3 regions of the Romboutsia sp. LXY-2 genome follow, and region 3 is predicted to be linked to each of the others. Evidence: riboswitches for the same ligand, from Rfam matches in the RefSeq annotation. Region 3 holds a riboswitch; each other region holds the start of a gene.

Region 1 (10,687 bases), on a different contig from region 3:
GCCTTCTATTTATTATGACAAAGGTAAAGAAGTTACGTTAAAGGCAGATGGGATTATAGTTCAGCCTGAGGATTTAGAGATAGAGTTAAAGCTAGATGATAAGTATCCTAAAAAGGTAGAGTACTTTGGATCAGAAATGACTATAGAAAATATAGTTTATAAAGATGGTGAAATAGATGTATATGTAAAAGGAAATAAACAGATTTCTCATGCTGGATTTAGTAAGTTAGATGGAGAGGACTATATTGCAAGTGGCACGCATAGTGGTGAATCTGATGAAGATAGAGAATATATCTTTGCATTTAAAGGAGAGAAAAAAGATAGTTATATGTTTTCATTAAATATGATGATGAAATATGAAGCTCCTATAGAAGTAAAAATACCTATAAAATAATAAATTATAAAAAAGTCGGTTTAATAAATATATACTCAAGCATAAATCTTTTTAAGATTAATTGTAGAGATATATCTTTAGACCGACTTTTTATGTGCTAATATATAAATATATCATAATAACTACAAGGGGAGATAGCTATGGATATAATAGAGAATTTAAGAAATCAGGGGATACAAGAATCATTAATACAAGATATATATTACTTTAGGAATTATTATAAATTAAATGAGGATATAGAGCACAGAGTTAGTAAATCTAAAGTATTTTTTTATGGCAAAGATATTTTATCAATGTGTATATCAGCAATATTAGAAGATGAAAATATATTATTATCAGGACCAAAAGCAACAGGAAAAAACTTATTAGCAGACAACTTATCAGAAATATTCAATAGACCTCAATGGAACACATCTTTTCATATCAATACAGATAGTCAATCATTAATAGGAACAGATACATTTATAGATAATGAAGTAAAATTAAGAAGAGGATCGGTATATGAATGCGCCATAAATGGTGGATTTGGTGTATTTGATGAAATAAATATGGCAAAAAATGATGCTATAGTAGTGCTACATTCAGCACTAGATTATAGAAAAATAATTGACGTACCAGGCTATGAAAGAGTTAATTTACATCCAGCTACAAGATTTATTGGGACTATGAACTATGAATATGCAGGAACAAAAGAGTTAAATGAAGCGCTAGTATCTAGATTCATGGTTATAGATATACCCCAAGTAGAAGAGGACAAGCTTATGCTTATATTAAAAAATGAATTTAATGATGCAGACGAAGAAAAGTTAAAACAGTTTGTTGGTATATTTTTAGATTTACAATTAAAATCACAAAATGGTGAAATATCTAGTAAATCTGTAGACTTGAGAGGTCTAATAGCATCTTTAAAAACAATAAGAAGAGGTCTTAAGCCTGACTTAGCAATAAATATGGGGATGGTAGGGAAGACCTTTGATATATATGAAAAGGAAATAGTTGGAGATATTATCAAAACTAGAATACCTAACAAATGGGAAAGCAAAGATGTATTTCCTAGTGTTTGCTATTCTAAGTAGGTGAGAATATGAAATGGATATACAATGATTATGAATTCGATAACAGAGTAAATAATTTATCTTGGACAGTTTCTGGTACATATGATGAAGATATTGATACAACAGAAAAAGAATATTCATCTAAGGATGTTGCATTATATTTTGCTATAATTTCAGGAGCTAGAAGAAAGTATGTTAATTGGTATATAGTAAAAAAATACTTAATTAACCGAATGAAAAATGGATATGATAAAAACACTATCATGGGAATTACTCAGATTGTATTAAATAGAATTGTTGAAGCTAAAGTTATAGAGGAAAGACCAGGAGTAGAAGATATAAGACAAAAGGCTTATGGAGACATATTATCTGGATTTACAACAATATATAAAGAGGATGTACTACAGAAGCTAAAATATGCAGTAGTCCTTGAAAGTATGGGGAAACATCCGAACATGGATGGATTTAGCCGAAGAATAATGAATGATGTAAAAAATATTGATATAGATAAAGAAATTATAGAAGTATTAAAAAACATAGATGAAATATATCTTAAATATTTTGAGAGCATAATAAGTAATACACCAGAAGTGAATAAAGAAAATAATCATGAAAGACATTCAGAGATAGACTTTGATACATTTGCAGATTTTATGAATGAGGAGCTATATTCTGATGGAGAAAATATATTAGAAAATGAGATAGATATTATGACATCATCTATGTTAGTTGAAAATGTAGGAGAATCTATTAAAAATAATGATGCCAATAGTAGTAATAGAGTTATTTATATTGATGAAGAAACAAGTAATAAAATATATGAAAAAATAGAGTATTACTATGGTAAATCATATTTGAGTAAAAATGAAATCATAAAAATGGAAACTAAAAACTGTAGAAATATTCATGAAGGATGTAGAGTCCATTTTACAGATGGTGTATTAAGAAGTGAGTGTAAAAATGTATTTCAAATAAAATATGTTACAAGACAAAAAGAAAATAACCTGAGTAAATTTAGGGATAACATAAAAATTCATAAAAGGAATATAAATAAATTAAGAGAAAACATATCAAGAATTTTAATAGAAGAAAGTGAAACAACTAGAGTATATTCTGATTGTGGAATAGTGAATGCTAGTAGATGTTGGAGAGTAGGGAGAAGCAACAACAATAAAATATTCTATAAAGACATAAATAATGAAAAAGGAAAGTATGTAATAGATATTTTATTGGATGCAAGTGGATCTCAAAGCAGAAACCAAGGAAATGTAGCTACACAAGCCTACATATTATCTAAAGCATTAACTTCAGTTGGCATACCTAATAGGGTGCTGGGATTTTGTAGCTTTTTAGATTATACAATCTTAAGAAGATATAAAGACTATGATGACAAGGTAGAAAGTTGTGAAAATATATTTGAATATTTTTCAGCTGGGAATAATCGAGATGGATTAGCAATAAAGTGTGTATCTGAGGAGTTATTAAATAGGCATGAGGAAAATAAAATCTTAATTATTCTTAGTGATGGAAAGCCTAATGATATAAAAATAGGTAGTGATAGGCAGAGGACAATTAGAGGTGAGATGTCTTATAAGGGAATTGTAGCAGTAAAGGATGCTGCCAATGAAGTAAGGAAAGCTCGTCAAAAGGGAATACTAGTCCTTGGAGTATTTACAGGAAAAGAAAGTGAACTAGAAGCTGAAAAGTTAATATACGGTAAAGACTTTATCTATACAAAAGATATTTTACGCTTTTCAGATATAGTAACTATGTATCTTAAAAAAGTAATAAGAAACTAAAAAATAATAACTTTAGAAGGTATATTGATATATTTTATCGAATTAATAAGAGTTAGATTTGTTATAAAAGTAATAATGTTTTATAATTGTATAGTATCTAACTAAAAATTAAAAACTAAATATATATTATAGGTTCTTGAAAAAAGATTAATAGGGAAAGAGGTGTAATTCCTCTACAGCCCCCGCTACTGTAAGGCTGACGAAACTTAAATAACCACTATGATTATTTTATTATGGGAAGGTAAAGGAGTAGGATGAAGCTAAGTCAGGAGACCTGCCTAAAATATTAAATTAATTTCTTCGGGGTGGGAGAAAGTTTTTGAAAATAGTTATGTTTATAAATATTATTGAAAAATACCTAGCCCTTGTGGCTAGGATTTTTTTGTGTGAATAATTGAAAAAGGAGGCTTGGATACTATCTAGGATAGTAGAGAGAATATGATATTAATTGATAAATATGCGTACACCAACAACTTAAGACATATAAATCCTAAACTAAAAGCCATAATCGGGACATTATTTTTAATTTTATCAATGTTAATTAATTCTAAAGTTGTACTAGCGGGAATTATGGTTTTTATGAGTTTATTAATAGTTTGTGTAGCAAAAATAGATTTGAAAAATTATTTGAAATTATTGAAAATACCAGTTTATTTTTTGGTTATAGGTGTAGGACTAAATCTGATAAATATAGGATTTACATCTGAAAATATGGCTTATAGCTTTAATATATACAATTTATATATAGGCACATCTACAGAATCTATAAACACCTCGTTATATATTTTGATTAGATCAATGTCTTGTTTAAGCTGTGTATACTTTATAGTATTAACAACACCTTTTAATGATTTATTATTTTTATTAAAGAAAATGAGATTACCAGACACAGTAATAGAATTATCGATGCTAATATACAGGTTTATATTTATTTTTTTAGAAGAAGTAATTGATATAAGAAAATCTCAAGAATTAAGATTTGGTTATATAAACTTGAAAACATCATATAAGTCATTAGGTATGCTAGCAAGTATATTATTTAAAAGAATGATGATAAGATATGAAGAGTTATCCATATCATTAGATATAAAATTATACAATGGTGAATTTCATATAGTAGGAGAAGAACATGTTTAAAATAAATAATTTAACATATCAGTATGAGAAGAAAGAAAAAGCATTATCTAATATTAACATGGATTTTACAAATGGGGATATTATTGGGATAATAGGGTCAAATGGCTCAGGTAAGTCTACATTATTTATGAATTTAATGGGAATATTGAAGCCTACATATGGAGAAATTTTATTTGATGATAAGCCTCTTAAACATGATAAAAAAAGCTTATATAATCTTAGGAAAGATGTTGGGATAGTATTTCAAGACCCTGACAAACAAATTTTTTATTCTAGAGTATATGATGATATTGCATTTTCTCTTAGAAATATTGGCATTGATGAAAAAACCATTAATGCTAAGGTAAATAAGGCTTTAGAAGATGTTAATGGATTAGAATTTATTGATAAACCAGTTCATTTTTTAAGCTATGGACAAAAAAAGAGGGTGGCCATTGCATCTGTAATAGCTATGGAAAATAAGATTGTATTATTAGATGAGCCGACTGCTGGCTTAGATCCAGTAAGCACTAGAGCCATTGTAGATATAATAAAAAACTTAAGAGCAAATAATATTAAAGTAGTAATTTCTAGTCATGATATGAACTTAATATATGAACTTTGTGATTATGTTTATGTTTTAGATAGAGGTGAAATTACTGAAAAAGGAACTTGCGAAGATGTTTTCATTAATGAAGAAAGCATAGTTAAAGCAGGATTAGAATTACCATGGTTAGTAAAGTTATATAAAAATATGGGGTTACCTCTATTTAGAAGGGAAAAAGAACTTTATAACTACTGGCAAAAAGAACAGGAAAAAAATCTAAATCCAACTGTGTGATTGTAAAGTAAAAATTAAGGGTATATTTATAATATAATATTAAATTAATAACAATAAATAATAACAATGCATATAAATTGGAGGATAAAAAAATGGGAAATTGTAATTCATGTCCATCAAAAAATAATTGTAATAAACAAGCTACTTGTACAATAGAGAACAACCCTAATAATAAAATAAAAAATATAATCGGAGTAATGAGTGGCAAAGGTGGAGTTGGTAAATCTACCGTAACATCATTACTTGCGAAAAAATTAAATAAAATGGGATATAAGGTTGGAATATTAGATGCAGATATAACAGGACCAAGTATACCAAGACTTATGGGCTTACAAGAGGAGAGAGCAATGTCTCCAAATGGAAAAGATATATACCCTGTTATAACTAAAGATAATATAAAAACTATGTCTGTAAACTTTTTAGTTGATGATGAAAGTCAACCAGTAGTATGGAAAGGACCTATAATAAGTAATACTGTTAAGCAGTTCTACAAAGATGTAATGTGGGAAGAATTAGATTATTTATTAATAGATATGCCTCCAGGCACTGGCGATGTAGCATTAACTGTTATGCAATCTATACCTCTAAATGGTGTAGTTATGGTGTCTGTGCCACAAGATATGATATCTATGATAGTAGCAAAAGCAGTAAAAATGGCTAAAATGTTAAATGTTAAGGTATTAGGAGTAGTTGAAAATATGAGCTATATCCAATGCCCAGATTGTGACAAGAAAATAAAACTATTTGATGGTGACGAAACAGAGAAGTTTTTAAGTGAAATGGACTTACAGCTTTTAGGAGAGTTACCTATGACAAGGGAAGTAGTAGAAATAACTCATAAGGGTGTAGATGATATAAGTACAGAGCTAGACAGTATATTAAGTGGAATAGTAGACAAGATTAAATAATATTGATTAAAAGAAGAGAAGAGTATTATAAATACACTTCTCTTTTTTTACGTATAAGGAAATTATAATGGCTAATAATCTGTGTCTAACTTATGCAACCAAGTGATACCAACACACAAATAGTAAGTAAAAAAGCTTTTGAGCAACGGGCGAAGACGTTGGCGACATGAGCAAAGCGAATTTTTACGTATCAGGAAATTATGAATTGTTGGATTTGAAGTAGAATTAATATTGTACTATAGATCTTAGTCTAGTTAAGATGTTGAGAGCTTACACTTATGATACAATTAATTTATATGGGAATATAAGCAAGTATGGTGTTCTAGGTAATTTATGGGGGGATAAGATGGATAAAGAAAAAAGTGAGTATTCTTGGATTAAGAAATTTATATTATTATCGATATGTATTTTGGGTATATCAGGGGCTATGTTTTTAATGTTTAAAGGAAAAGACGTTGATAACGAATTTATTTCAGGGAGTAATATAAAAGTAGAAAAGTTAAATCAAAATCAAACTGAAAATCTAAAGAAATTATGCAAAGTTTGGGGGCTAGTAAAATATTACCATCCAGTAGTAGTTTCTGGTGATATAAACTGGGATTATGAACTTTTTAGAGTAATGCCAGACATACTAGAGGCAGAGAGCTCAAGTGATACGGATAAAATATTATATGATTGGATTGATAAACTAGGTGAAGTAGAAGAGAACCAGAAAACTGATAAAGATAAAAAGGTTATGCTAGAAAGAGATATAGATTGGATAAATGATGAGGAGTATATAGGAAGGGAATTAAGTGATTTATTAATAAAAATATCAAATACTAAAATATCAAATCGAGATAAAGCTTATGTTAATTATGCTAAAGACTCTCCTTTCTCAGAGTTTAAAAATGAAAGTGAGTATTGGAATATAAAGTATGATGATAGTGGTTATAAACTACTTAGTTTATTTAGGTATTGGAATATAATCCAGTATTATTATCCATATACAGATATTATAGAAGAAAATTGGGATAGTGTTTTAACTGAGTTTATACCTAAATTTATAGAAGCTAAAAATGCTTTAGAGTATCAATTAACAATATTAGAACTAACAACTAAAATACATGACCCACATGCAGGAGTTTACGACTATAATGGTACTTTAAATAAATATTGGGGAGATAAAATTGCGCCAGTAGAATTTGGATTAGTAGAAAATCAGATTGTTATAAAAAAAATATTACCTAAGTATAAAGATGAATGTAATCTTCAAGAGGGTGATATTGTTTTAAAAATAGATGATAGAGATGTTTTTGATGTAGTAGAAGAAAAGTCTAAATATATATCACTTTCAAAGAAAAGTGCAATAGTAAATGGATTAAAGCATTATTTATTTAGAACTCAAAATGATGATATGAATATAGCTATTAAAAGAGGCGATCAAGACCTAACAGAAGTTGTTAAATGTTATGCTGACATAGATATGTTTAACATAAAGGAAGGGTCACATAAACTATTAGATGGAAATATAGGTTATATTAATCCCGGTCAATTAAAAAAAGATGAAATCAATAAAATAATGAGAAAGTTTATGGATACAAAAGGTCTTATTGTAGACTTAAGATATTATCCTTCTGACTTTATCGTATACACTTTAGGTGAATACCTTATGAATAAAGAGGTTATTTTCTCAAAAGTATCAGTAGCTAATCAATCAGTTCCAGGAGAATTTATACTAGATGAAGATCTTAAGGTTGGATGTGATAACAAAGATTATTACAAAGGAAAAGTAATTATACTTATGGATGAGCGTACACAAAGTAATGGTGAGTTTACAGTTATGTCTTTAAGAAATGCACCTAATGCTACCGTTATAGGTAGCGACTCTATTGGTACAGATGGAAATATAACCGAATTTAGTCTTCCTGGTGGTGTAAGGACTATTATAACTGGAATTGGAATTTATAATCCTGATAATTCACAAACTCAAAGAGTAGGAATTAAACCAGATATTTATATAGAACCTACAATTCAAGGTATAAAAGAAGGTAGAGATGAACTTATTGAAAAGGCAATTGAGATTATCAATAATTAGTTAAAAAAATTTGAATTTAGATGCTATCTCATGAACAACTTTAAACTGCTATGAGATAGCATCTGTTTTATTTTTGAATAAAATATCAAGAACTATATAAATTTTATAAAGGATTTATTAAATATTTGGAGAGCTGTATATGGCTCGTTATTTAAAATAGCATTTATATTTTAAGACAAGTGATATAATTTAAATATATCAAAAATAGAAATGAGGAGAAACGTAATGAAATACAAAGTGATAAAAAAACAAAATAGTAGTAAATCATGTATAGTATGTGGAGTTGAAAACAACCTAGGATTAAAAACTTCTTTCTACGAGCTAGAAAATGGCGAGCTAGTAGCTATTTGTGATACTAAAGATTGGCATCAAAGTTACCCAGGAAGAGTTCATGGAGGTATATCAGCAGCTTTATTAGATGAAACAATAGGAAGAGCTGTAAGTATTAATGATGATACTATATGGGGTGTTACTGTAACGCTAGAAACTAAATATAGAAAGCCTGTACCAACTGATGCTCAGATAAAAATAGTTGGAAGAATTACTAAAGAAAATAGGAGAATGTTTGAAGGTACTGGAGAAATAATACTGCCAAATGGTGAAATAGCAGTAAGTGCTACAGGTAAATATATGAAGATGGGTGTTGAAGCTATTACTGATGGTGGTATGGATGAAGGTGAATGGTTCTTCGAAGATGATGAAGAAAAAATAGAGTACATAGAATTACCATATTAAATAATGTGTTTACAAGTGTAAAGACACCTGTTAAAATGATGATGTAGAATTTATTACACAATTATTAAACGAGGGGGATTTACCATGAAATTACTAAAAAAATCATTAGTGATATTATCTATGGCATTAATGGCGACTGTCGCAATGGTAGGATGTAGTTCTAGTGATGAAAAAGCAGAAGAAAAAATTTATAATGTAGGGATTGTATTAGGAGAAGGTGGAGCAAATGACCAATCTTTTAACCAATCTTCTATAGAGGGATTAGAAAAAGCAAAATCAGAGTTAGGTATAAATGGAACATATCTAGAAGCGACACAAGATGCTGATTATGTGCCAAATATAGATGTTTTTATAGATCAGAATGTGGATTTAATAATAGGGGTAGGATATACAACTGCAGATGCAATGTTAGATGCAGCTAAATCATATCCAGAAAGAAACTTTGTAATAATAGATCATAACTATGAAGAAGATGGGGTAGAAATACCTTCTAATATGATTTGTGTTACTTTTGATGAAAGAGAAGCTGCTTACTTAGTAGGTCTTATAGCTGCTCAGATGAGTGAAACTAATAAGGTAGGATTTATTGGTGGAATGGAAATACCTAATATAACTAGATTTGAAGAAGGGTTTGTAGCTGGTATTAAAGCAGGAAATCCAGATACTCAATATGTTTCTCAATATGCAAACTCGTTTGATGATGCAGGGTTAGGTAAATCTATAGCAAATCAAATGTATTCAAAAGGTGCAGATGTAATATTCTCTGCAGCTGGAGGTGTTGGAACTGGAGCTATAGAATCTGCTAAGGAAAATAATAAGTATGCTATAGGTGTTGATATGGACCAAAATAACTTGGCTCCAGATAATGTAATAACATCAGCTATGAAAAGAGTAGATATAGGAGTACTTGATATAATAGATAAAGCTAAGTCTGGAAGTTTTGAAGGTGGAAAAGCGGTAGTTTATGGATTAAAGGAAGAAGCTGTTGGAATTGCTCCAAGTAGTGATAAAAATGTACCTAAGGAAATATTAGACTTAGTAGAACAACAAAAACAACTTATAATAGATGGAAAACTTAATATAAAATAAAAATATATGCTATCTCATTATAGAATTTTGAGTGCAATCGCCGCTCGGTGATGATATATAATTTCCCTTCCATGCAGGCTAAGTTCGTGCCTGCAAATGTCAGTGGAACTTATATATCATCCCCTTCGCTGGATTAGCGTCAAAATTCTATAATACTTGAGATAGCTATTTTTATTTTTGTTAAGTTTAATAGGGGAGCGTAAAATGGAAAAATAAAATGATAAAAGATAAGGAATATAGAGATATAATTTGTTTTATATAAGTGAAAATATGTCAAAGATTATATTATGCGTGTTTAAAATATTACTAATGAGTTTGAACTATTAGATGATTTAGATTAAAATATATTTATATGACTGTAAATTAGGAGGATGAAGATGAATTTAGATACATTAAATCCTGCCCAGAGAGAAGCTGTTGTGAAGACGGAAGGACCTGTCCTTATACTTGCTGGTGCGGGGTCTGGTAAAACAAGAGTTTTAACAACTAGAATTGCTCATCTAATGGAAGATAAGGGCGTTCAAGCTGCTAATATATTAGCTATAACATTTACTAATAAAGCTGCTACTGAAATGCGTGAGAGGGTAGAAGAGACTATTCTTGGTTTAGATACAAAGGAAATGTGGATAAGTACTTTCCACTCTTGTTGTGTTCGTATACTTAGAAAAGACAT
Region 2 (10,687 bases), on a different contig from region 3:
AACAATTTCAGAGTTTCATTAAACGTATCAACTATAATGAAATTCGCAACTAGTCTTCCACCTGGAACTAATAGTTTCTTAGACCATAATATTATCTCTTCTAAGTTATTTCCTGTACCACCAAGAAAAATTGCATCTACTTTTTCATTAATATCTACAGGTGCATATCCTCTTATTACTTCAATATTTTTAAGTTTAAATTTTTCTATATTTTGATTTATTAGATTTATAGCATCATCATTCTTCTCTACTGATGTAACAGATATATTAGGATAGTGATATGCAGCTTCAATACTCACACTTCCTGTTCCTGCTCCAACATCTATAAATCTCTTAGAATTTACTAAATCAAGCTTATTTATTGATATTGCTCTTACTTCTTCCTTAGTAATAGGAACCTTCCCAGTAATAAACTCACTATTCCTCATCTAATATCACCACAACATTCATATCAAATTTTTCTATTTTTAATATACCTTCGGGGCTTCCTATTGTTATTTTTTCATTTTCATAAGAAAGATTTTCCCCTACAATAATAGTCTTTTTTAGATTTCTACTTTCTATTTCTTTGCATATTTCATGAGGTCCTATGTTGCTATCTGTAACCATACATACCTTCTTATGAGAAAGTATATAATCAAAATCAGGCACCTTACCATGGCTGCTAGTAATATATAAGTCATTCATATCAACATATATTTTAGAAAAAATATATTGTAAAGAACTAATACCTGATACAATGTTTAGCTTTTTCCTGTCAATATTTTTACTTAGATATCTTGCTATTCCATATATAGATGGATCTCCTGATGCAACAATAGATATCTGTTTATGACTATTTTCTCTGATATATTCTAGAATTTCTTTTAAATTAGAAGATAGCTCTATTTTTTCACCTTCAAAGTCATTAATAGATTCCAAATTTCTTTTTCCTCCTATTAATACCTCTGAAGAAAGAATTAGTTTTTCTCCCATTTTAGTTATGTAATCTTCATTCCCTGGACCTAGTCCTATTATGTTTATCATCTAAATACCTCCACCAAAGAATCTGCACTATCTGACTTTCCAAGTAGAACCTTGTCCATAGAGAACATCATAACCTCAACTTGCATTTCTTCATCTAATAAGTATTCATCTATTTTGTATTTACACTTATTACTTAATATATTGTAAAGTCCTATATATTCACTTTTATTAATAATCTCAACTGCACCTTCAGCGGTTACACAATTGCTTATTTCTTTCAAAAACTCATATGGTGCTTTCATCATTGCTAAATTTGCTATCAATATTTCATTTCTAGCATCTGCAACCTTACTATGAGTATTAAATATACCTGCAGATATCTTTACATATTTTCCAATATGACCTGCCATAAGTATTTTTTTATATCCTATTCTCTGAGCTTCTTTAAGCATGTAACCTATAAAGTTGCTAGTTCTTACTACATACTTCATATCAAGCCCTAGTTCTTCTTTTATAAATACTTCTCCATGATTTCCTGGAACTAATATTATTTTGTCTAAACCTTGAGCTTTCTTCATTTCTAATTCTATCGATAGTGACTTTTTCCATCCTTCATCACTCATAGGCTCTACTATTCCTGTAGTTCCCAATATGGATATTCCACCAACTATACCAAGTCTGGGATTAAAGGTTTTTTTTGCTATTTCTTCTCCCTTTGGAGCAGAAATAGTTATTTTAATAGATTTATTTTGACCTATATTATTCTTAAAGTCATCTCCTATTATATTTCTTACTTCCTTATGTATCATCTTCATGGGTACAGGGTTAATAGCAGGCTTACCAACTTCTACACTTAAGCCTTTTTTAGTTACAGTTCCTACTCCTATACCTCCAGATACTATAATATCCTCTTCATCAACTCGATCAATAAACTCAGCTTTAGCGAATATATCCATAGTATGGGTTGCATCTATATCATCGCCACCATCTTTTTCTATAGAACATATTGTATAGTCATTACATATTGTGATGTTTTTAACCTCTAAGCTTAGTGGTATTCCTTTTGGTGTATCTATATTAATATTTTCAATTCTTTCTTTAGCAAACAGCATTGCTGTAGCCGCCTTTGATGCCGCAGCTGCACAAGACCCAGTTGTATATCCTCTTCTATATTTTTTTCCATCAATATATACGTACTCTTCCATATGTTTACCTACATAGCATATAAGATAGCATTAACTATTGCTGCAGCTAAGTTACTTCCGCCTTTTCTACCTTTTGATATTATATATGGTAAGTTGGTTTTTTCTAGTTCATCCTTAGACTCTGCTGCTCCCACAAATCCTACAGGAACACCTATTACTGCATCTACCTTAAGTTTTTTAGATGTTTCCATTTCCATAACTTTGTATAAAGCAGTTGGAGCATTACCAAGTACAAATATTTTTCTACCTTCTTCTCTTGCTGCTATTTCTACAGCGGCCATAGAGCGAGTTATACATTTTTCTTTTGCAAGGTTGGCAGTTTCTTCATCTGCTACTAAGCATTTGTATTTGCAGCCTAATGCATCTAATCTTTTTTTGTTAATTCCACTAAGTGCCATATTTGTATCTGTATATATAGTCGCATTATTTTTTAAAGCATCTATAATATTTTCAACTACAGTTTCTGAGATTTTTAATATATCTAGGTATTCAAAATCTGCTGTAGTATGGATTGAACGCTTAATTATTTTTTCTTCTATTTCATTTTTAAATTTATATCCTGGTCTTATTTCATCAATTATATCCTGTATCATTTCAAAGCTTTTACTTTCTATCATCATAGGATTTTTAATGTATTCCATCTTATTTCCCCCTAAGGCCTCCATCAATAATATCTGAAGCGTATATTTTGTTATAAAAAGAATTTATTTTAGCATCGTATAATAACTCTAATAATCTTTTTTCATTCATATCTCTATCAATAATAATTCCAACTACTGTACCACTATGTGCTATATTTACACCATAGGCACCATAGGAATTAGATATTTCTATTATTTTATTTAATTGATACTTTTTGTGTATATTTTCATTTGCCAAACTACTAAGGGTAGCTGCCCTTCCAATAAGATTTAAGTCATTCTTTGTTATTCCTTGTTCTAACAATTCAAAAGCTTCTTTTATAGTCTCTTTATTTCTTATTTTTCTTTCGTTATAATCAGGAATGCTTCTTATTCGTTTTGTACTTAAAGTCTTTTTGGGCTCTAGTATTATTACTTTTCCATTTTCTATATTTCCTAGAGATTTTATTGTTTCTCCTGTTATAGGGTTAAAAATACTATTTTTATCTAAATATATAGAATCAGTAGGTTCTATTTTAGCTGCCAACTTTGCTATATCTTCATTAGATAGACTCTTATTTATTAGTGACAGTGTGGCTTTTATAGTTGCACCTATATCTGCCGTGGAACTTGCCATCCCCTTACCTACAGGTATATCACTATTAATTTGTAAAGATATATTTCTACACTCTCTTACTGGTATTCCAAATCTTTTAAAAACAGACTTTATTGCCATTCTAGATTTATAAGGTCCTCTTTGTACATCTTCTAATTTTTCTTCTACAATCGCCTTTGAATATAAGTCTATTGCATATGAACACAAATACTCTTCCTTGTCTAATATACCTTGTACAAACTCTCCACAAGATGCTGGGCAAATTCCATAGGCTTTCATTATTAATTACCTAAAAAATTCTTCATATATTTTATAAGCTTTTCATTTTCTTCATGAGATTTTATAGCTACTCTTATAAAGCTGTCATCCAAACCTATAAAGTTAGAAGCATCTCTTATAAGAATCTTACCTTCTTCTAGTAACCTATTTTTTATCTCATTAGAAGTATTTTGTTTTAATTGAATTAGTACAAAGTTTGTGTCTGTGTCATATACCTTAATAGAATTTATTTCTTTTAGGGCGTTTAGCATATATTCTCTTTCTTTCACGTAATACTCTTTACTACTTTTTATATAATCTTTGTCTTTAAAAATATAATTAGATAAATTATCTGCAAAAGAGTTTATAGTCCAAGGCTCCTTATATTTATAAATATTTTCTATTATATTTTTATTACTTGTGACTCCATATCCTAGTCTTAAGCCAGGTAATCCAAAGAACTTTGTAACGGCTTTAAGTATGAATAAATTATTATATTTATCTACATACTTAATTAAGCTGTATTTTTCTTCAAGTTCTACAAATTCCATAAAGGTTTCATCTACAATTAATAATTTATTGTTGCTTACCATTATTTCTAATAATTCTTCTAAATCCTTTACTTTCCCATTTGGATTGTTAGGATTACATACAAATAAACTGTCAAATTTATTTATGTTTTCTTTTATGCTATTTATATCTATTTCAAAGTTATTATTTTTATCTAAGTCAAGATTAATCACTTCTAAATTATTTAATCTTGCACTTCTTTCGTACTCTGAAAATGTAGGATTTAAGATGGCTAATCTTTTTCCTATACTTTTCATCATAAGGTAGATTATTTCTGTTGCTCCATTGCCAGGTATTATAAAACTAGGGTCAATGTTAATATAATCCGAGATATTTTTTCTTAGGTTAAAATAATTTATATCTGGATAAGAGCTACATTCCTTTAATCCTTCTAGGATGTACTTTTCTAATCCAGGGATTGCTTTTGGGTTTATATTAGAACTAAAATCTATTATGTCTTTAGGGTTTATTTTATATTTTTGTGCTATAGCACTGACGTTAGCTCCATGTCCTAAATCCTTCATCTACATCCTCCTTTGTTAGAATAATGTTGTAAATATTAATGTGAATACTACCATAGATGTAATTGAAGTAGCATACATTATTCTGTTTGTCTTAACTATATCGTCTTTTTCTATTTCTCTATTTTTATCACCTATAGTAGGCTTATAAACTGCTTTTCCAAAGTATATATTAGTTCCTCCAAGTTGAACTCCTAAAGCTCCCGCGACTGCGCCTTCAGGATAAGCACAATTTGGACTTTTATGGTTTTTTCTATCTCTTATAGAAATGTTAAAACATTTTTTGTAGTCATATCCTAATATCATACTTCCTAATGTCATAAGAATTACAGATATTCTTGCAGGTATATAATTAGCAATATCATCAATTTTCGCTGATGCAAATCCTAAATTCATATACTTATCATTTTTGTATCCAACTGTAGAGTCTAAAGTATTGATTGCCTTATATGCCATTGCAAGTGGCGCTCCACCTATAAAAGCATAAAACATAGGCGCAATTATTCCATCTACTGTATTTTCGGCAACTGTCTCTACTGTAGCTCTTATTATTTCTTGCTTACTTAAATTAGTAGTGTCTCGTCCTACTATATAAGATAATTGGATTCTAGATTTCTCTAAATCTCCTGTTTTTAAAACATTATATATTTTTACTGCCTCATCTTTTAAACATTTTGTAGCTAATGTAGTGTAAATAATAAAAGAGTTTACTAATATAAATACTATTTCATTAAAACTACTTAGCTTTACAACTCCATAAGTTATTAAATAAGTAATTCCTACTGTGATAAACCAAAGAAAAAATCCGCCTATTTTTAAGCCTTTATCACTTTTAGCTATTTTCCTTATGTTATTTTCAGTTATTTTTATAAGCTTCCCAATATACCTAACTGGATGAGGAAAAGAATACGGATCTCCAACTATTAAATCTATAATGTATCCTATATAAATAGATAATATATTCATATTAATTATTTCCTTCCATACCCTTGCTTAAGTAATTCTCTACACAATTTAAGTTGTTGTAAAAATGCGTATGTAAGTAAGATGCTAAAGTATTTCCTTTACTATATCCTCCATCCCACTCATCAACTACTATGTCTTTTCTTTCTTTTTTCATAGCATAAGCACAATTTTCTTCACTTTCAAATACTGAGTGATGGAATTCATGACCTTTTATTATTTCACCTTTTTTAGATAAGATAGTATCTTCTTTTGCTACGCCATAGCAATATCCAAATCTTTTTAGCGAAGATGTCATCTTACTTATACCTTTGAATATTCCAACCATGTCGTATTCTTTCTTATCTTGGTCTTCCAATTTTTCTCCAAGATACATAAGTCCACCACACTCTGCATAAATAGGAATGTTATTTTTATGAGCTTCCATTATAGACTTTCTCATAGTTTCATTGTTTTGTATCTTTTCTCCGAAGATTTCAGGGAATCCTCCACCTATATAAATATAGTCTGCCTTTGGAACTTCTTTATCTTCAAGAGGACTAAAGTATTTTACTTCTAATCCTAAATCTTCTAATAACTCTATATTCTCTCTGTAGTAGAAGTTAAAAGCTTTATCATATGCTATTGCAATCGACTTATTTTCTACTTTATTTTTGTTAATAAAGCTATCTATATCAAAGCTATTTTCTATTTCTTCTGTTTCTGATATTTCTATTATTCTATCAATATCTATGTATTTTTCTATTTCAGAAGCTAGATTATTAAACTTATTTTTTAAAGCATCTAGTTCTATACTTGGAACTAATCCTAAATGTCTTGAGTCTAAAGAAAACTCATCGTTAGGAGGGAAGTATCCAAGTACTTCAACATCACAATATTTTTCTATTGCACTTTTTATTATTTCATAATGTCCTTTAGTTCTAACATTGTTTACTATTACACCTTTAAGATTAAGATTTTTATCAATTTCTTTATATCCCAATACCATTGCTGCTGCTGATGCCGCCATAGCCTTTCCGTTTATAACTAGTATTACTGGTGCATTTAATATTTTAGATGTGTGTGAACTTGTACAATCATCTAATTCTATACCAAAACCATCATATAGTCCCATAACACCTTCAATAACACTTATATCAGCATCCTTAGAGGCTCTATTAACTATGTATTTTACTTTTTCATCATCTAACATATAAGAATCCAAATTTCTTGAGTATCTTTTAGTTATAAATGTATGATAAGAAGGGTCTATATAATCAGGGCCTACCTTAAAAGGTTGAACCTTCATTTGTCTTTTTGTAAGTGCCTGCATTATTCCTAAAGATATAGTAGTTTTACCTACTCCACTACTAGTTCCTGCTATTAATATTTTCTTCATATGTATCACCTAACCCATAATCTCGTAGATTTTTTCTATATCTAAATGTTCTCTTAATAAGTCAGCTAACTTATCGTACTCTTTTTCCTTAAACTCCATAAAAGATGTAACTTTGCTATCTAATCTTTCTAAGTTTTTAGCTTCTCTAATATTATTTAGTAATTCTCTAGTAAAATCTATTTCATCAAATATTCCATGAAGATATGTTCCTACTACATTACCGTATTCATTAACACTACCTTCTGTATAATTAACTTCTTCGCCTAGTTTTTTATCTATAGTGTTTAAACTATTAATCTTTTTACCTCTAGAAGTTATCCCCATATGTATCTCATATCCGGTTACTTTTTTACCTTCTAGTCCTTTTAGATATCCACATAATCCACTATTTATTGTGGCTTCTACTTGAGTAGTTGTCTTTTCTAATTCAAATATAGTTTCTATATCTAAAAGTCCTATACCGTCTATTTCTTCAGTTTCGCCTTCTACATGGTATGGGTCTTTTAGTTTTTTGCCTAACATTTGATATCCGCCACAAATACCAAATATTAACTTACCTCTTTTATGTAATTCTTTTAATTGTGATTCTAGGCCACTTTCCCTTAAGTACTTTAAATCATCTATTGTACTTTTGCTTCCTGGAAGTATTACTATGTCAGGATTTCCTAAAGCTTCACCATAGTTTACATATCTTAAACTAACATCTTCTTGTGTTTCAAATATGTTAAAATCAGTAAAGTTAGACATATGCGGTGTTCTTATTATTTCTATGTTAATATCCTTATTCTCCATTTTATTTTTAAATCTAGTTGTTACACTATCCTCATCTTCTATCTTCACATCACTATAAGGAACTACCCCTAAAACAGGTACTTTTATAATTTCCTCAAGCATTTTTATTCCGTCTCCTAAAAGCTCTTTTCTTCCTCTAAATTTATTTATAATTACACCTTTAACTCTTTTTCTTTCTTCTTCATCTAATAAAAGCATGGTACCTGCTAATGACGCAAATACTCCACCTCTATCTATATCTCCAATTATAATAACGGGAGCATCAGCTATTTGTGCCATTCCCATGTTGGCAACATCTCTCTCTTTGAGATTTATCTCAGCACAACTACCTGCACCTTCCATTACTACAACATCATATTCACTACTTAATTCTTCAAAAGTTTCTTTTAATATGTTTACAACCTTTGGTTTGTAATCATGATACTGTGTTGATGACATATCTTCTCTTACTTTACCATTTACAATAACTTGGCATCTGTGATTTCCAGATGGTTTTAGTAATATAGGGTTCATTTTTGCAGTTGGTTCAATTCCTGCGGCTTCTGCTTGAAAAACTTGAGCTCTTCCCATTTCTAAACCTTCCTTCGTAATAAAGGAATTTAGTGCCATATTTTGAGATTTAAAAGGCGCTACCTTATTTCCATCTTGCTTAAATATTCTACATAGTCCAGCTACTAAAACACTTTTTCCAACATTAGATGCCGTGCCCATAAGCATTATTTTTTTCCCCATAAATTCACATCCTTATCAATATATAATTTATATATCTATTTCCTTACTCTCCTTATATATCTCAAATACCAATATACTTATATCCAATCTTAATACACAAAAAAGCCCTAACTCTAGTGAGATAGGACTTTTATTAATAAATAAACATATATATATAAATAAAAATCTCTCACCCCGAAGATCTCATCACAAAATTAAATTAGGCAGGTATCCTGGCTCAACTTCATCCTACTCCTATTCCTTCCCATCAAAAGACAGTGGCTTTATTTAATAGTTTCGTCCGTTTTACAGTAGCGGGGGCTGCAAAGGCTTCTCACCTTTTTCCCTTTTAAATTCACACTCCTTAAATGATTTACTTTTTGAAATATTTTTTATTTCATTGCTAAAATTAGAAGTGTAAAACCTAAATTAATCTAATATTCAATTTTATTATCTAAACGAAATTTTTATTATTCATCATGTTTATTACTGCAAATCTATTTTCTACCTCTATCATTGTAACAGAAGCATTATCAATTTTAAAGTTCCAATGATATTCATAGCTATTTGATATCAAATAAGAAATTATATTCCTGATAGTTCCTCCATGAGAACAAATTAATATAGTTTCATTATCATTTTCACTAATTATCTTTTCTATTTCCTTACTCACTCTATAATAAGATTCAATTAAACTTTCTCCATTTGGATATTTATATTCATATCCTTGGTTTATCATCTTATCAAATTCATCACGGTGATTATTTTGTATTTCTTCAAATGTTATTCCTTCGAAATCTCCAAAGCTAATTTCTTTTAATGTTTCTCTTTCTATTATTCCTATATTCTTTATATTAGCCAAAGGTTCTACAGTATCCTTTGTTCTTTTTGAAGTTGTTGCAAAAATTTTGTCTATTTTTTGTTTTTCTAGGTAATTAGTAAGTTTTCTTACCTGTTTTTTGCCTTCTTCACTTAATACGCTGTCTATATGACCTGATAATCTACTTTGCTCATTATCTTTAGTCACTGCATGTCTTACTAAAATCAATTTAGTCATTTCATCACCTCTTTTAAGGCTTTTTTATTATCTTATTAGTAAATAAATATATACTAGATATAATACTTCAGAAAGTTCTATGGTGCATCCTAATATATCTCCAGTAACTCCATCTATTTTTTTATAAACATGTTTCTTAAATAAGTTTATAAATAAAAATACTATAACTATTGAACTGATTATTTTTATAATGGCAATACTTTGCGCCAAAAATATAAATTTACTAATAGCTATTATTAATAATACTGTATATGTAGTCCCTACAACAATCATGTTCATTGTACATTTTCCTATGAATAAGTTTCCCATACCTTTTTCTCTAGGAGTTTTTGTTTTATAAGTTATCGTAAGTACTCCTAATCTAGCTATTACAGGCATAAATACTATAAGCCATAATGATTCATTGATTATTAAACTGTTTATAAACCCTACTTTAAGTAATATTAAAAACATTATCGCTAATAGTGAGTTTGTACCCAATCTTGAATCTTTCATTATTTCTAACATTTTTTCTTTATCTCTATAACTATAAAGTGCATCAAAAGTATCACCTAGACCATCAATATGAAGCCCTCCAGTTAAAATTACACTTGCTAATGTAATTATTATAGAAGCAATAAATGGATCAAATAATTTAGTTGATACTATGCCTATTAAAAATGTTATTATACCTAAAACAAATCCTACTAGCGGAAAATAATATAGCGTCTTATGAAACTCTTCATCAAACCCTGTATCCATGTTTATAGGTATTCTAGTCATAAATTGTAATATTGATATAAATCTTTTCATATGCTATCCCTTTATTTTCATAGGTATTCCACTAACTACAAAGTATACCTCATCACTTTCTTTTGATATTTGTTGATTTATTCTACCTACTATATCAGCGTATACTCTACTAAGCTTGTTATCAGGTACCACACCCATTCCTAATTCATTGGTAACAATAACAAAATACAGATTAGTGTTCTTAACCTCATTAAGTAGTTTATTCATCTGGTCTTTTATGTAGAACTCTAATTCATTA
Region 3 (10,687 bases):
CAGCAGAAGTAAACCAACCTTTAACACCTTCTATGAAGCTTGGGTCTTTTATTTTTTCACCTAATTCTTCAAGATTCTTTTCTACTATACTAGATACATTTTGTAAAGTATCTTTTATTTTGTTGTAATCATAATCTTGTTTAGCTATTTTTAACATTAACTCTTCTATTTGCTTTTGTTGCTCAGTACTTAAATTAACATTATAATTGTTAGTTATATTTATTATTGTATCTGCAATTTGTGTAGTATCTTTAGTGTCATTTTTTATTATTTCATTTTTAATGTCATTAATAACACCAGTAGCTTTATCTTGACCTATGTCTTCAGCTAAATCACCAGTAATTATTAATTCTTCAGATGCTATTTCTTTTTTTTCTTCTTCTAGTTTTTCACCAGTAGCATCTTCAAATGCTTTCATAACTCCTGTTAATCCGCCTGTACCAGATACAGGGAATAATGATGCAACAACAACATTGGCATCTTCTAATCCTGCTGTTGATAATGTTGTAGCTATCATTGAGCTTGTAACCCAAGTAAGATTAGCTGTTTTTACATTTATCCCATTACCCTTTGTTAACGGCTCAACGTAAGAGCATGAGAAAGTCTTTTTACCAAGTTGTGCTTCAGTAGCAACCCCTTGAAGATATTTTCTTTCCTCAGCATTATTTACTTCTAATACAACAGCCTCATTTTCTTTTACACCGAAGTAATTTAACATTTGCTGTTTTTGAGAATCAGTTAAGTCTGCCCCCAACGTTACGACTTTTGAGCTATCTGCAAAAGAGAAGTTGATACTTCCAAGTACTAGAGTAGCACATATAATAAGTGAACTAATTTTCTTCTTTAATTTCATAATCAATCTCCTTTAATATTACCGTATCTATATGTATTTTACGGTCTTACTATAATTTTAATATAACTTATTTTCTGACATAATGCGATTACAACATTGTAAATATTAGTTTACGAAAAAGTATATGCATAAAAAAATACATATATGATTTATACACAATATACAAAGAATTGTCAAATACAAGTCATATTTATGGGTTTATATAAATTATAAAATAAATACCTTAAGTTATCCTTAATACTTAAATTTTCTTTATAATAAATAGATTATATAAAAGGGTATTTTTGTGCATTTTGGAAAAAATACTTTTAGAAGGAGTCATAGAAAAGGAGATATAAAATGATAAAGCTATTAAAAAACTTAAAGCCTTATTTGGGCATTATATTAATAATATTTGTATTGGTGTTTTTACAGTCTTTAGCAGATGTATATTTGCCAAACCTTATGTCGGATATTATTGATAAGGGTGTTGTTAATAATGATACAAATTACATATTAAATACAGGGGTAAAAATGATTATAGTAACTGTTGCAGGTGGATTTGTAACAATACTAGCAAGTTATTTTTCCTCAAGAGTTGCTATGGGATTTGGTAGAGACTTAAGAGAAAGAGTATTTGACAGAGTTGAGGATTTCTCATTAGCAGAATTCAATGTAATAGGTACTGCATCATTAATAACTAGGAGCACAAATGACATAACTCAAATTCAACAAGTAGTAATGATTATGCTTAGAATGATGTTATATGCCCCGATGGTTGCAATAGGAGCGGCGATAATGGCTGTAAGAAAAGATGCGCAACTTTCTCTTATAATATTATTTGTAATGCCAATATTAATTATCGCTATAGGTCTTATATTAAAAAGAGCAGTACCATTGTTTAAGTCAATGCAAAAAAATGTTGATAATTTAAATAGAGTATTAAGAGAAAATCTTATTGGTGTAAGGGTAATAAGGGTTTTTAATAAAATAGAACTAGAAAAAAAGAGATTTGAAAAAGCAAGCTTAGATTTAAGTAATGTTGCCACAAAGGCTAATAGGACTATAACTTTGCTTATGCCATTTATGATGTTAGTAGTAAATTTAAGTACAATAGCAGTAGTTTGGTTTGGAGGCATTAGAATAGATGCAGGACGTATGCAGGTTGGAGATTTAATTGCTTTTATTCAGTATTTAACTCAAATAATGTTTGCGCTTATGATGTTATCAATGATGTTTGTAATGATACCAAGAGCATCAGCATCAGCCGACAGAATAAATGAGGTATTAGACATAGAAAAAGTACTTATAGATAACGAAAATCCAGTAAAAGAAACAGAGATTAAAGGTTATGTTGAATTTAGAAATGTAAGTTTTTCATATGAAAAAGATAGTGAAAAAGTATTAAATAATATTAATTTTATAAGTAAACCAGGAGAAACTACGGCGATAATTGGAGGAACAGGTTCTGGTAAATCTACACTTATAAAGCTAATACCAAGATTCTTTGATCCTACTGAAGGCGAAGTACTAGTTGATGGTGTTAATGTTAAAAATTTTAGCCAACATGAGCTAAGAAATAAAGTAGGCTATGTACCTCAAAAAGCAGTTCTATTTAGTGGTACAATAGCTGAAAACTTAAGGTATGGAAATGATAATGCAAGTGAAGAAGATCTAAATCATTGTATGAATATTGCACAAGCTTTAGGATTTGTATCAAAAATGGAAAAAGGGATTAATTCATTTATTGCTCAAGGTGGAACAAATGTATCTGGTGGTCAAAAGCAAAGGCTATCTATAGCTAGGGCATTAGTTAAAAGGCCAGAAATATATATATTTGATGATAGCTTTTCAGCGCTAGACTTTAAAACTGATGCTAAGCTTAGAGAATCACTTAGTAACGAAACAAAAAATGCTACAGTATTAATAGTTGCACAAAGAGTAAGTACAGTAATGGAAGCTGATAGAATTATTGTACTTGATGATGGCAATGTGGTAGGTATAGGTACTCATAATGAATTACTTAAAAACTGTGAGATTTACAAAGAAATAGTTATGTCACAGCTTTCAAAGGAGGAAATTTAATATGAGTAAGCAAAATAGTGCTCCAAAAGGTGGACCTATGGGTGGTGCGATGCCCGTAGAAAAAGCTAAAGACTTTAAAGGTACGTTAAATAGATTAATGGGATACTTGAAACATTATAAAATGCAAATATTTTATGTGTTTGCAGCAGCTATAATTAGTACAATATTTTCTATTGTAAGCCCTAAAATATTAGGTAAAGCAACTACTAAAATATTTGAAGGTGTCATGCTAAAAATGAGAGGTACACCAGGTGCTGGGATTGATTTTGATTATATTAGCATAATATTAATTACATTAATAGTACTATACATTATAAGTTCAATTTTTAGTTACATTCAACAGTATATTATGGCAGGTGTTGCACAGAAAACTGTTTATGATATGAGAAAAGATGTTTATGATAAGCTAAATAAGCTTCCTCTTAAGTTTTTTGATTCACATACTCATGGTGAACTTTTAAGTAGAGTAAGTAATGATATTGATAATATAAGTGCTACACTCCAACAGAGTATAACTCAACTAATTACTTCAATAGTTACAATAATTGGTGTAATAATAATGATGTTAACTATAAGTCCATTATTAACTTTAATAACCATTATTACGTTACCTTTAGGAGTGATTTTTGTTAGACCTGTAATTAAAAGATCGCAAGGCTATTTTATTAAGCAACAAAGAGTTATAGGAGAGTTAAATGGGCACGTTGAAGAAATGTATACAGGTCACGATGTAATTAAATCATTTAATAGAGAAAAACATTCAATAGATAAATTTAAGGGACTTAATAGTGAGTTATATGATGCAGCATGGAAGGCCCAATTTATGTCTGGTATTATGATGCCTGTTATGAATTTTACAAGTAACTTAGGATATGTATTTGTATCAGTTATAGGTGGTATTTTAGTTGGAAGAGGCAAAATTCAAATAGGAGATGTACAAGCATTTATCCAATATTCTAAGCAGTTTGGACAACCAATTAGCCAAACAGCTAATATTGCCAATATAATCCAATCAACGGTAGCCTCTGCAGAAAGAGTTTTTGAGCTACTTGATGAAGAAGAGATGGAACCAGATTCTATCAATAATAAAGAGATTAAAGACCCGAAAGGTAAAGTTACATTTGAGCATGTTAAATTTGGGTATAATCCTGAGCATATATTAATAAATGATATGAGTATAGATGTTAGACCAGGTCAAATGGTTGCTATAGTTGGACCAACGGGTGCTGGTAAAACTACATTAATTAATTTACTACTTAGATTTTATGAACTTAATGGAGGGAAAATATTAATTGATGATGTAGATATTAAGGATATGAAAAGAGATGATTTACGAGATTTATTTGGCATGGTGCTTCAAGATACATGGTTATTTAAAGGTACTATTAAGGAAAATATTGCATATGGCTCAAAGGAAGTTACAGATGAGCATATAGTTGCTGTGGCTAAGGCTGCAAATGCAAATCATTTTATAACTACACTACCAAAAGGATATGACACAGAAATCAATGAAGAAGCATCAAACATTTCCCAAGGTCAAAAACAATTATTAACAATAGCAAGAGCGATGATTAAGGACCCTAAAATATTAATTCTTGATGAAGCTACAAGTAGCGTAGATACAAGAACAGAAATTAATATTCAAAAGGCTATGAATAAGATGATGGAAGGCAGAACAAGTTTTGTAATAGCTCATAGATTATCTACTATAAAAGATGCAGATATTATATTAGTAATGAAAGATGGAGATGTAATAGAAAAAGGTAATCACGACGAACTACTAAAACAAGGTGGATTCTACGCTGATTTATATAACAGTCAGTTTAGTAAATAAGATAATAGGACTAAAAAATAAAATTTTTAGTCCTATTTTAATTACTTGAGGTTTAATACACTATACGGTTTCAATGATCTTAGCTTGAGGTATCTTTAATCCTGCATATACAACATATCCACCACTTGGGGATGGTATACTATATAAATTAAAAATTATTTTAAAGTCTTCTTCAGTGATTAAATTTCCTGCCTGTGTTGAATAGCAACCTACTGCTTGGAAAGGTGTAGCACCTGCAACTAGTACATGAGACACTGTGGATGAGTACAATATATGATTATTTGGACATACATTATCAACTCGACCAGTATTATATACTTTAGAATTCTGATTTATTACCTTTAAATATTGAACACTATGGGTGAAAGTATAAATTTGCCTTTTATAGTATATATATAGTCTAAATCAGGGGCAGTAGTATAGCCTCCAAATTCTATAGAAAGGTCTTGAACTTCTACATGTATACAATAATCTGTAGTTACATCAGGCTCTATATTTATGATAAATAAAGGAATATCAGTTAAATAACTACTTCCATCTACAGTTACATAGCTGAGTTTGTTATTAGGTGAAAGTACATTACATGTTACTAGTGGTGGGTTTACATTTGGATCTATTGTACTTTGATATAAATCTATGACATTTGCTCCTGCAATATAATTTATTGCACCAGACACATATAACTGTATAAGATCCAATTCGTAAATGATAATTGGACCACCAGTGGGATCGCAAGGATTAGGTATTTCTTTACCTTCTGGATAAGGTATTACAACAGTTTTTTTGCATAAAGCAAAGTTTGAAATATTAAAATTAAATATTAAAAATAAGTTATGCGATAAACCGAAATTAGTATAAAAATGACATAATAAGTAGTTGGTAATATTCAATGGTATGGAAATATTTATGAGAATATTTTTCTTCATAGATTGAAAAAATAAATAATGTAGTATACTATAGAAGATGAAATGTTTAAGTATAAAGATTTTCATGATACTACATATGCAGTTGAAAGGAGAAACACAATGTCAAAAGAATTAGTAAAAGAGAGAGTAATAAAGTATTTAATGGAGGACTTGTTAGTTCCGGTAGATATGATAGATACAGATGTTCCTTTAGCAGAATTTGAAGAAGGTGCTGAAGGTATATTAGATATAGTAGTAAATGTTAAGGATAACGAAGATTATTTTGCTCCAGTAATGATAGTTACATGTATGGATGAAGACATAACATTAGAAGGAGAAGTACTACAAAAACAAATAGACTTCTTAGAAGATGTAGACAATATGACTATGGCAGGAAGATTAGTATTAACAAATGGAGATGCTATGATGTATGCTGATTGGACTGGAGAAGAATATGATACAGAAGCTAAGCTTCCATCATATGAAGTTATGGTTAAAGAGTTCTTTGAAATGGAAGAACAAGTAAAAGCAGAAGAAGCTAAGCATCATCACGAACATGGTCACGAATGTGGATGTGGACATAATCATGATGAAGGTCATGAGTGTGGATGTTCAAGTGAAGGTGGATGTGGATGTTCAGGACATCACCACGAGTAATATAAAATAAGAAAACTTGACTATACAAATTAATGATGTTATTATTAAATGGTTAAAAATTCACTATAAACCGTCAGTGTTGGGGCAAACACAAAGGATTTATTAATAGTGGGGTTTATAACGTCGTTCGAGGATAAAAGACTGCACAATGTGCGGTCTTTTATTCTTTAAATAGAAAATAAGTTACAAAAAAGAAGGAAAATATACATTAAAAGTAGAATAAAGACTATATATGTATATAAAAATAAATTTGGAGTTGAATAATATTAAAATTATTCAAAATTCTATGTATACATAATAAATAACACACTAATCGGAAGATGAGAACTTGAAAAATATAATATAATTTTATTAAATATAAATAAAAACAAGGGTTTTTTGAGTTGATTGTAGAATTATAGAAATAGAAAATGATTGACATTTGAGGGGGAGTGACAGGCATTTTTTTATTATAATACTCATATTATAAAAATATAGGAAAACTACAGACACTTACTATCTCGATTAACAAACTATATATATAGAAGGAGTTAAATTATGGGGGCTACAAAAAGGGAACATACTTATGAAAATTATATTTATGGTGATTCTTCAAATGCATCAAATGCAATGAAGATGTACTTAAAGGAAATAGAAGAGTACAAAATGTTGTCTGCAGTGGAAGAAGTTCAATTGGCAAAAGCAATAGTGGAATCTTCACCAGATGCTAAAGAAAAGTTCATTAATGCAAATTACAGACTTGTTGTTAGTATTGCAAAAAAATATAGAAAAGAAAATGTAGATATGCTTGATTTGATTCAAGCGGGTAATATCGGACTAATAAAAGCAGTTGAAAAATATGATTATAAAAAAGGATATAAATTTAGCACATATGCTACATGGTGGATTAAGCAAAGTATTACAAGATACATAGATGATTGTGAGAATACTATAAGAATACCTGTGCATCTTCATCAAAGAATAAACTTTGTAAAAAGAAAGAAGCAAGAATTATCAAATATATTACAAAGAGAACCAAGTCTTGATGAACTTGCTGAATGTTGTGAACTTGAAGTTGAAAAGGTAATTGATATATTAAAAAGAGATAAAAATATAGTTTCATTAGATACACCAATAAAAGAAGATGAAGATAGTAGCTTAGTTGAGTTTATCCCATCTGATGCAAACTTTGCAGATGTGGTTATGCATGAAGTAGAACAACACAATTTAAGAGAAAAAATTGAAGAATTGTTAACAGGTCTTGGAGAACAAGAGCAAAAAGTTTTAAGAATGAGATTTGGATTAGATGATGATGATCCAAAAACTTTAGAAGAAATAGGTAGAGTTTTTGGAGTTACAAGAGAAAGAATAAGACAAATTGAAGCAAAAGCTATTAGAAAATTAAGACATCCTAGCAGACTGAAGCAATTAAAGCATTTTTATTAGGGTTTAGAAAGTAGGAGATTAATTTTTCCTACTTTTTTTATTATATAAAACCAGAGTTAAAGGATTAGTGCACTGTATATGGCCTAAGTTAAAATATTAATTGAAAATGTAATTAATATTTTGTTTATAAGAAAATATTGACAAAATATGAAACTTCATTATAATTAATATTTATGACATATATTAGGTGTAATTTATTACATAATAGAGAATTGGATTAAAATTCCAAGCTACCCCAGTAACCGTGATACTGACGAAATCTTAAATACCACTGAATAATATTTGGGAAGGTTAGAAAGTAGGATGAAGTTAAGCCGGGAGAACTACCTAATATAAAAGCTAATATCTGCTGTGGGTAAGATGTTAGATGCAAAATATAATTTAAGAAATATGAAAGTTCTATATATTTGGCATCTTACAAATTTATTGAAAGGAGATAATTGATTCTAACAAACACAGCCTTTCTAAAGAAAATTAATAAAAAGGTAAGAAGGTTAAAGAAGGAGAACTAAGATGAAAAAGAAATTTTTATCAATTGTAGCAATGGTTACAATGCTTGCAATGTCAGGTTGCCAAACTGAGAAAGAAAGAATGGTAAATGACAGAGAAGGTAATGAAGTAAACATACCAACTAAAATCGAAAAGATAATATCAACAGCCCCATCAAACACTGAGGTTTTAGTAGACCTTGGAATATCAGACAAATTAGTAGCAGTAGATAAATACTCTAGTGATATAGAGGGAGTAAATAAAGACTTAACTAAATTAGACTTTTCAAATCCAGACGCTGAAGCAATAATAGGATTAGAGCCAGACGTAATAATAGCATCAGGACATAATAAAACAGGTTCTGCAGAAGACCCATTTAAAGCTGTTATTGACGCTGGAATACCAGTAGTATACATACCAAGTAGTGATAGTATAGACGGAATATATAAAGACATAGAATTCATAGCAGATGTAGTAGGACAAGAAGAAAAAGGGAAAGAGTTAGTTTCTGAAATGGAAACTAAAATAAAAGAAATTAAAGCTATAGGTGATACAATAGAAGATAAAAAAACAGTATACTTTGAAATAGCACCAGCTCCAGGTTTATTTACTTTTGGTAAGTCTACATTCTTAAATGAAATGATAGAGCTAATAGGAGCAGAAAATGTATTTGCAGGTGAAGAAGGATGGGTTTCTCCAAGTTCTGAGGCTGTAATAGATAAAAATCCAGATGTAATATTAACTAATGTTTCATATGTAGAAAATCCAACTGAAGAAATAAAAGGTCGTGATGGATGGGAACATATAACTGCTGTTAAAAATAATGCAGTTTATCAAGTAGATGGAAACTCATCTTCTCGTCCATCAAATAGAATAATATTAGCTTTAAACCAAATGGCAAAAGCTATATATCCTGAAAAATATGAAAAATAAAAGACTAGTAATTTTTAGTCTAATAATAGCATTTATAATAATATGTATTGGAACTTCTACCGGAAGTTCCAATATTAGCATATTGGATACTGTATCAGTAATAGGAAATAAACTATTAAATATTCCGCTTAGAGAAGGTATAGACCCTAAAAACATATCAATAGTTTGGAAGCTAAGACTACCAAGGGTTCTGCTAGCATTTATGGTTGGAGGATGTTTAGCAACAAGTGGAGCAGTGGTTCAATCAATATTAAAAAATCAATTAGCATCACCATATACTCTAGGGGTATCTTCAGGAGCTTCATTAGGGGCAGGGTTAATAATAGTTACAGGAGCATCGTTACCACTATTAGGAGCATTTACACTTCCAGTAGTAGGCTTCATATGTGGATTAGTTACTGTTTATTGTGTTGTTGTATTCTCAGCTAAAATAGATAAAAGTATGTCAAATAATACTATAATATTAGCAGGTATGGTATTTTCATTATTTGTAAATGCTTGTTTAACTACATTAACAGCATTATTTAGTGAAGATTTAAAGAGCATCTCAATGTGGCAAATGGGAAGCTTTTCTATGAAGGGATGGTCATACGTAGGTCTTATTATGCCATTTGCGATAATAGGTCTTTTAGGGGTGCTTAGGTACACCAGAGAAATGGATATTCTTACATTTGGAGAAGAACAGGCAAAAGCTGTTGGAGTAGAAACATCTAAAGTGAAGAAAAATTTATTTATTTGTTCAGCTATTCTTACAGGAGGAGCAGTATCTTTAAGTGGTACTATAGGATTTGTTGATCTTATTGCACCACATATTGTAAGAAAAATTTTTGGTTCTAGTCACAAAGTTGTAATACCAATGTCCTTTGTATTAGGTGGATGTATAATGGTAATTACCGATCTTGTAGCTAGAACGATACTATCACCAACAGAACTTCCGGTTGGTGCGGTAACTGCACTATTAGGTGCCCCATTCTTTGCATATGTATATTTTAAAAAAGCTAGGTGATAAATTATGTTAGAAATAAATAACCTTTATAGTGGATATGACAATGTAGATATTATTAAAGAAGCAAATATATCAATTAATAGAGGGGAGAATCTATGTATTGTAGGTCCTAATGGATGTGGAAAAAGTACTTTATTGAAGTCAATTGCAAATATTATAGATTATAAAGGAAGTATAAAAATAGATAATAAAGAAATATCAAAGCTAAATAGAAAAGAGTTAGCAAAAAAGATTGGTCTTATGAGCCAAATATCAAATATACATTTTCCATACACTGTATATGAAGCAGTTTCATTAGGAAGGTATTGTTATACAAAAGGCCCATTTGCATCATTAACTAAAGAAGACAATAAAATAATAGATGAATGTATAGAAATAGTTGGACTAACTGAGCTTAAAGATAAAATGATTGATGAATTGTCAGGGGGACAATTACAAAGAGTTTTCTTGGCAAGGGTATTTGCTCAAGACTCTGATGTTATTTTGCTTGATGAACCAACAAATCACTTAGATTTAAAACA

What was found. Region 3 has a riboswitch for cobalamin ahead of ACI48P_RS10925 (ABC transporter substrate-binding protein). Riboswitches for the same ligand answer to the same signal wherever they lie in the genome.
Region 1: another riboswitch for cobalamin. It lies ahead of cbiQ (cobalt ECF transporter T component CbiQ); the one in region 3 lies ahead of ACI48P_RS10925 (ABC transporter substrate-binding protein).
Region 2: another riboswitch for cobalamin. It lies ahead of ACI48P_RS21485 (cobyric acid synthase); the one in region 3 lies ahead of ACI48P_RS10925 (ABC transporter substrate-binding protein).

What each region holds. Positions count from the first base shown of each region.
Region 1 covers NZ_JBKFGI010000012.1:204,587-215,273, reverse strand. The annotation lists gene ACI48P_RS18100 (hypothetical protein) at 1-394, shown strand, start outside; gene ACI48P_RS18095 (AAA family ATPase) at 535-1,470, shown strand; gene ACI48P_RS18090 (vWA domain-containing protein) at 1,479-3,248, shown strand; cobalamin riboswitch at 3,362-3,544, shown strand; gene cbiQ (cobalt ECF transporter T component CbiQ) at 3,687-4,385, shown strand; gene ACI48P_RS18080 (energy-coupling factor ABC transporter ATP-binding protein) at 4,378-5,205, shown strand; gene ACI48P_RS18075 (Mrp/NBP35 family ATP-binding protein) at 5,298-6,113, shown strand; gene ACI48P_RS18070 (S41 family peptidase) at 6,460-8,190, shown strand; gene ACI48P_RS18065 (PaaI family thioesterase) at 8,416-8,925, shown strand; gene ACI48P_RS18060 (BMP family lipoprotein) at 9,010-10,014, shown strand; gene pcrA (DNA helicase PcrA) at 10,392-10,687, shown strand, end outside.
Region 2 covers NZ_JBKFGI010000024.1:9,597-20,283, forward strand. The annotation lists gene ACI48P_RS21445 (decarboxylating cobalt-precorrin-6B (C(15))-methyltransferase) at 1-428, opposite strand, end outside; gene ACI48P_RS21450 (cobalt-precorrin-7 (C(5))-methyltransferase) at 418-1,026, opposite strand; gene cbiD (cobalt-precorrin-5B (C(1))-methyltransferase CbiD) at 1,023-2,171, opposite strand; gene ACI48P_RS21460 (cobalt-precorrin-8 methylmutase) at 2,180-2,812, opposite strand; gene ACI48P_RS21465 (GHMP family kinase ATP-binding protein) at 2,814-3,686, opposite strand; gene cobD (threonine-phosphate decarboxylase CobD) at 3,689-4,759, opposite strand; gene cbiB (adenosylcobinamide-phosphate synthase CbiB) at 4,775-5,722, opposite strand; gene ACI48P_RS21480 (cobyrinate a,c-diamide synthase) at 5,724-7,097, opposite strand; gene ACI48P_RS21485 (cobyric acid synthase) at 7,107-8,621, opposite strand; cobalamin riboswitch at 8,807-8,996, opposite strand; gene ACI48P_RS21490 (histidine phosphatase family protein) at 9,055-9,657, opposite strand; gene cobS (adenosylcobinamide-GDP ribazoletransferase) at 9,685-10,449, opposite strand; gene cobU (bifunctional adenosylcobinamide kinase/adenosylcobinamide-phosphate guanylyltransferase) at 10,453-10,687, opposite strand, start outside.
Region 3 covers NZ_JBKFGI010000004.1:554,779-565,465, reverse strand. The annotation lists gene ACI48P_RS10960 (DUF1002 domain-containing protein) at 1-853, opposite strand, end outside; gene ACI48P_RS10955 (ABC transporter ATP-binding protein) at 1,193-2,917, shown strand; gene ACI48P_RS10950 (ABC transporter ATP-binding protein) at 2,919-4,751, shown strand; gene ACI48P_RS10945 (hypothetical protein) at 4,812-5,006, opposite strand; gene ACI48P_RS10940 (hypothetical protein) at 5,093-5,641, opposite strand; gene ACI48P_RS10935 (type I restriction enzyme HsdR N-terminal domain-containing protein) at 5,777-6,313, shown strand; gene ACI48P_RS10930 (sigma-70 family RNA polymerase sigma factor) at 6,851-7,738, shown strand; cobalamin riboswitch at 7,907-8,083, shown strand; gene ACI48P_RS10925 (ABC transporter substrate-binding protein) at 8,252-9,160, shown strand; gene ACI48P_RS10920 (FecCD family ABC transporter permease) at 9,150-10,166, shown strand; gene ACI48P_RS10915 (ABC transporter ATP-binding protein) at 10,173-10,687, shown strand, end outside.